2 regions of the Peribacillus sp. YIM B13477 genome follow, and region 2 is predicted to be linked to the other one. Evidence: a T-box and tRNA genes for the amino acid it is inferred to sense, from the RefSeq annotation. Region 2 holds a T-box; the other holds one or more tRNA genes.
The links. The T-box of region 2 lies ahead of ACFX4H_RS00325 (valine--tRNA ligase). A T-box ahead of a tRNA ligase gene usually reads a tRNA of that ligase, here a tRNA-Val.

Region 1 (3,429 bases), on a different contig from region 2:
TTTAACAGAGCAATTTGATAAAAACACGATTTCAAAGACTGCCAGTACGAGGTTTATCAAAATTTCAAAAAACTTGTTGCTTAATTTTCAGAGAAACAGTCTCCTAATTCATTTTCATAAAAATTTATTTTATTATCCAGATGCTCTAAACTTTGACGAAGCTTCTCCAAATCTTCCACTACTTTCTTTCGATGATTTTTAAGTAGAGATAACCTTTCATCCATAGTTTCTTCCCCGATATGCCCCCACATGGCAAATTTCTTCATGTCTTTTAGAGTCATCCCCGTATTTTTTAGGTGGAGCAAAGATTCAATCCATAATTTATTTTCATCCGAGTAGATTCTGACATTTTTATCGTCTCTGTTTACTTTTATTAACCCTTCTTTTTCATAAAACCTCAATGTATGTTCGCTCAACCCAACGATATTAGAAAATTCTCCAATAGAATATGTCAATATAACCGCCTCCATTAAATCTGATATGTCTATTTCTTCTTTCTTTTTTAATTACTGACACAAAGGAAGAGTAACACTTAGAGTTTACTCTAAGTCAAGAAATTATGAGCTTTTCTGAACTAGAGTAAGCTGTTTTTACTACACCGATGTCAGATGGAAAATCCTTTAGCTCTTCAGTCCACATGGAATTACATATTTACAGAATGGTTTCCACAATCGGCATTGAACATGATGGAACAGTGGAATTCGAACTGTATGATGAAAGATGTATGGAGCAGAGAACAAAGAATTGTACATTTACATTCCGGTGAAAAAACAAACAATAAGGGGGTAGAGTTAAGTATCTCTATTGTAAAAAGACTTAGCGAACTTCTTTTCAATTTATAAAGGCACTATTCCTTTTGGAACAGTGCCTTATCTTATTGAGACTAACAATTTAAATTTTTTCATAAATAGTTGATTATCCTATTCAAGCAAAACCTCCCTTTAGTTTTTAACATTAAAAGTTTTTTATTAGACAATCTTCTTAGTAACCTGCCCCGTCAGTTCAATAAGAAAATCAACAAGTTCCTTTAACAAAGCCATTGTTTAAATATTGCAAAGCACCCTTTAGACAAAATAAAAAGCACTAACATTTAATTATAAGAAGACCAACATAGAATAAGTTGATGGTCTTCTTTTTAACCTCCATCATTAGCTAAATAAGCAAAAGGCTTTACCTACAGTTCATTGAAATATTAATTATTACAAGTAAATTGTCCTGTAATACGTTTAAATGCCGCTCTATCCGCCACCATTACGCCACCAATTGAGTAAATAATACAAAATGAACTAATTCTTTATAAACAAAAAAAGACCCAAACCCCTGTGATATCAAGGATTTGAGCCTTTGGCAGTTGATGACCTGTGAGGGATTCGAACCCACGACCCCTTCCCTGTCAAGGAAGTGCTCTCCCACTGAGCTAACAAGTCGTATGTAAATCAAGCTCTTTAGAGCTTGGTTTTAACCTTACTTAGTTGCTGACTTCTTTTCTGAACAAGATTTATTATATAGTGGTATTCAAAATAAAACAAGTAGTTTTGCTAAAAAAAATTTTTTCCGTAAAGTGTGGTCTTAGGCGTTAATCCCTGAAAGATCGATCTGACCCCAAAAATTTCTCGGAATAGAATCCGCCTCACCTTTTTCAAGGAGAATCCAAGGCTCCTAATCATACGTTTACTCAACTTTAATTAACAAATATGATGTCCATTTACTCAATCTAAGACTAAAGCAGAAAGATCTTTACATTGGAGAAGGGAATCTGGCAGCCTGAAAGTTTGTTAAAGATGCTTCTGCTAAAATTTCTCCGTTTGCATCTGCGCTAAATAATACTTGTACCCGATCTCCTGCTTGTAACTGAAGGATTGTAGTAACGGATAGTCCAATAGGTCTTGATTTCTCCAAGAAGTCATTAACAATATCTAAATTATCTCCGTTTACGTTAATGGAAATGGATGCGACATATCCTTCTTTTGAAGAATTCCTTTTTTTGTCTTTTGAAGAATGATGTTTTCTGCAATAATCACAGTTGCAACTATTTTTACTGCAATAATCACATTTGCAATTATCTTTTTTGTTTTTTGAGGAATCATTGCTTTTACTTTTTGACGGACAAAACGAGACTTTTGCTGTTATCTCATAAATTCCATCCTTAGTTGGAATAAATGTTGATATATGCGGATTATATTCATCCGCTAAATCAAACTGTTCAGTTTGGAATAAAACTTTTACAGAGGGAGTTAACGCTGCTTCGTAAAGTTGTGGTGTATTCTTATTAGCCCTGAACGCAGATGCTCTTACTAGATTATGTTTCTTATTATCACAGTGACAGTCATTATGTTTCTTATGGCACAAATGACAGTCATCGGTTTTCTTTTGCTCACAAATACAGTCACTGTGTTTTTTATGACAACAATGACAATCATCCGATTTCTTTTGATGACAAATACAGTCATTATGTTTCTTATGGCACAAATGACAGTCATCATCTTTCTTTTGCTTACAAATACAGTCATTGTGTTTCTTATGACAGCAGTGACAACCATCCGGTTTCTTTTGATGACAAATACAGTCATTGTGTTTTTTATGACAGCAATGACAATCATCCGGTTTCTTTTGGTGACATATACAGTCATTGTGTTTCTTATGGCAGCTATGACAATCATCCGGTTTCTTTTGGTGACATATACAGTCATTGTGTTTCTTATGGCAGCTATGACAATCATCCGGTTTCTTTTGCACACATTTCTTATTAAGATATGTGGTGTCTATAAAGGAATTACAATGTGAAATGGAATAATGATTTTTAATTATAATCACCTTTTTCTTTTTTTATTTTCGGGTTATTTTATTCATTAAAAGAAAAGATGTTTGTACATATGTTACAAATTTGAAAATAAATCTAACTCAAACAGCAAAAATCTACTGGATTTTTATATTTTATTAAGAAGGTGGTCGTTAACAATAAGGAAGGGATTTTTGTGGATATAATCGGGGAAACAGATTCTTTATTCTCAATGAAAATGAGGTGAGGTATAACCGCACTTCAGTTTTGGTTGATGAAGAACCTAGCTACTGCGATTCAAAGAGACCTGTTAGTAGAAAGGTCAGAAATTGAGTACATAAATCGTTTTTTGTTTTTTTGTTAAAAACTCTACATATAATATTAAAAAAGTTATAATTTCATCTTCTTCCATTCACCCTCACAACAAAACAGAACAAACATTCGCTTTTCACTTGCATATAAAACGTATGTTCGCATATAATGATAGCAAGCAAGTCAGCAAAGGAGTGACTGGGAATGAAATATATACTTCGTAAACATATGGAAGAAAATGCTCCATTAGAAATAATTTATCTCTCTGAACAAGGTAAGATTACACAACGGAAAATCCAGGTGCTTGAAATTTATCCAGGCCATATTCACGCATTCTG
Region 2 (3,429 bases):
ACTTTCCGTTAAGGAAATACAAGTGGATATTGAGGAACGGGAAGCCCATTATGAGCGGACGCTTGATGCCTGGAATAACGAAAAGGAATTTATAGAAGAGTATATTGTCAGCTGTGAAAAGAAGTGGTATATGTCTCCATTCGAACTGACGGTTTGTTCTTTCTACACTGATATTTCACAGGCTCTGAAGTACTCGATCAAGAAGTTTGAAACCTGGTATGAAAAAACGAAGGATAGTGAAAAGGTTCGAACCGTGGTAACGCACGGAAAGGTTTCTTTGAAGCATTTCGTTTATGATGAACGGGGATATGGCTACTTCATCAATTTTGAGAATTCGAATACGGCTCCGCCGCATTTCGATTTACTGCCATTTCTCGTTAAATCGGCCAGGACCTATCCTGTCCAATGCGATGACTGTGTTGACTGGCTATATAACTATTTTCGTTATTTTCCGTTAAAAGAAGAAGAATTATTGCTCATGCAAAGTTATCTGGCATTCCCTGGATCAGCTTTGGAATTAGTGAAGGGTTATTCCGATGGCAGGGGCCATCGTTCAGAGCTTGATAATGTCACACAACTTCAGAGGCAATTTTGGCTTTTGAAAAATATTGAATATATGGTGATGAGAATCGAAGAAATTGAACAGAAGAAAAAGGCCGCTGCCGAGGCTGCCAACGAAGAACAATCACCCCCAAGCTAAATATACATGATTGGATCATCTCCAGTCATGTATATTTTTTTGCTGTAAGGGAATAATTAAATCCATTCGAAATACAAAGACATGGCAAGGAAAATAAACGCGATAAGCAGGAGCATATCGAAAAAAGTCGGGAAAATCAGCGTACGTAATCCTTGGAATACGATAAAGGGGACGATGAACTGCTGGCAGACACCGCGGAATTTTTTCACCCAAGGCGGTAAAGTATAGGGAGTATATCTTCGCTTCATATTATTACCTTCCTTTTTAGGACTTCTTATATTCTATGGGTGGGCAGTGAAAAAGGTGAAACAGCCGTCACATTCACTGTTCCTGGAGGATAAAATAAAGAAAATGAACTTGAATGCATCAAATGGGATGATTCCTGAGAAAGTAAGCGAAAAGATGATTGACTGGAGCCCCATGTTTTTTGTACTATATACTATATGCATTCAATGTTTTTACATATGAATATAAATCAATGCAAAGACCGGAAATAGTAAGATGAAATGCACTTTTCAGAGAGGAAACCAAATTGGTGCGAGGTTTCCAGGAAGCAGCATCCGAAGTCGTCCGCGAGCAGTCTTCGTGAACTTCTTAGTAGCGAAGGCCGGTGAAGAGCCGTTATCCGATTTGAGAGCCGAAAGGGATTTTTTTCTTTTTCGGAAAAAAGGTGGCACCGCGAACAACTTCCTTCGTCCTTTTGTGATGATGGAAGTTTTTTTTATGCCCAAAAGGAGGAAATGATATGGAAGAGAACCAAATTTCAATGCCGACTAAATATGATCCGCAGACGATAGAGAAAGGCCGCTACAAATGGTGGCTTGATGGAAAGTTTTTCGAAACGACGGGTGACGATAAAAAAGAACCATACACGATCGTCATCCCGCCGCCTAACGTTACAGGTAAGCTGCATCTTGGCCACGCTTGGGATACAACTCTTCAAGATATACTGACACGCATGAAAAGGATGCAAGGCTATGATGTTTTATGGTTACCAGGCATGGACCATGCGGGTATTGCCACTCAAGCGAAAGTAGAACAGAAACTTCGTGCTGATGGCGTGAGCCGTTATGACCTTGGGCGTGAAAAATTCGTGGAAGAGACATGGAAATGGAAAGAGGAATATGCGAGCCATATCCGTGAACAATGGTCAAAGCTAGGTCTTGGACTTGATTATACCCGTGAACGCTTCACCTTGGATGAAGGTCTTTCAAAAGCAGTGCGCGAAGTGTTCGTTTCGCTTTATAACAAGGGCTTGATTTATCGCGGCGAATACATCATCAACTGGGATCCATCAACGAAAACGGCGTTATCCGATATCGAGGTCATTTACAAAGATGTGCAGGGCGCATTTTACCATATGAAATATCCATTGGTTGACGGATCGGGTGAAATTGAAATTGCCACCACCCGTCCAGAAACGATGCTTGGCGATACTGCTGTTGCTGTACACCCTGAAGATGACCGTTATAAACACTTGATCGGCAAAAAGGTCCGCTTGCCAATTACTGGCAGGGAAATCCCGATTGTCGGTGATGATTATGTCGATATGGAATTCGGTTCAGGCGCTGTCAAAATTACTCCTGCTCATGATCCGAATGACTTCGAAATCGGGAACCGTCACGACTTGGAGCGCATCCTTGTCATGCATGAAGATGGCTCGATGAATGAAAAGGCCGGTAAATATGAAGGCATGGACCGTTTTGAATGCCGTAAGCAAATCGTCAAGGACCTTCAGGAAGAAGGAGTACTCTTCAAAATCGAAGATCACCTTCACTCAGTAGGCCATTCAGAGAGAAGCGGTGCTGTTGTTGAACCATATCTTTCGACGCAATGGTTCGTTAAGATGCAGCCGCTGGCTGATGCTTCCGTTGAGCTTCAAAAAGGAACCGATGAGGAAAAAGTTCATTTCGTACCGGACCGTTTCGAGAAAACGTACCTGCATTGGATGGAAAATATCCGCGACTGGTGCATTTCCCGTCAGCTTTGGTGGGGTCACCGCATTCCCGCCTGGTACCATAAAGAAACAGGTGAAGTGTATGTAGGTCATGAAGAGCCGGCGGACGCTGAAAACTGGGAACAAGATACAGATGTCCTTGATACATGGTTCAGCTCGGCATTATGGCCGTTCTCGACTATGGGCTGGCCAGACAAGGACAGTGTCGATTTCCAACGTTACTATCCAACCGGGGCACTTGTGACAGGCTATGATATCATTTTCTTCTGGGTATCGCGGATGATTTTCCAAGCTCTTGAGTTCACAGGTGAACGACCATTTGAAGATGTGCTGATCCACGGTCTGGTTCGTGACGAACAGGGGCGCAAGATGAGTAAATCGCTAGGCAATGGTGTCGATCCGATGGATGTCATCGATCAATACGGTGCCGATTCCCTGCGTTACTTCTTATCTACGGGCAGCTCTCCAGGCCAGGACCTTCGTTATAGTACGGAAAAAGTCGAAGCAGTTTGGAATTTCTCCAATAAGATTTGGAACGCATCCCGTTTTGCTTTGATGAACATGAATGGCATGACGTATGACGAAATCGATTTAAGAGGTGAGAAGTCTGTAGCCGATAAATGGATCTTGACGCGTTTGAATGAAACGATTTCCAACGTAACCAGACTTGCGGACCGTTATGAGTTTGGTGAAGTGGGCCGTGTGCTATACAACTTCATTTGGGATGACTTCTGTGACTGGTATATTGAAATGGCGAAGCTTCCGCTATATG

Region 1: it has a tRNA-Val gene. The T-box ahead of ACFX4H_RS00325 (valine--tRNA ligase) is inferred to sense a tRNA for this amino acid. The anticodon was not compared.

Annotation. Positions count from the first base shown of each region.
Region 1 covers NZ_JBHZPD010000002.1:469,044-472,472, forward strand. The annotation lists gene ACFX4H_RS08955 (MerR family transcriptional regulator) at 81-455, opposite strand; tRNA gene ACFX4H_RS08960 (tRNA-Val) at 1,356-1,427, opposite strand; gene ACFX4H_RS08965 (hypothetical protein) at 1,738-2,349, opposite strand; gene ACFX4H_RS08970 (hypothetical protein) at 2,332-2,784, shown strand; gene ACFX4H_RS08975 (hypothetical protein) at 3,296-3,429, shown strand, end outside.
Region 2 covers NZ_JBHZPD010000001.1:62,794-66,222, forward strand. The annotation lists gene ysxE (spore coat protein YsxE) at 1-700, shown strand, start outside; gene ACFX4H_RS00320 (hypothetical protein) at 757-948, opposite strand; T-box leader at 1,175-1,403, shown strand; gene ACFX4H_RS00325 (valine--tRNA ligase) at 1,446-3,429, shown strand, end outside.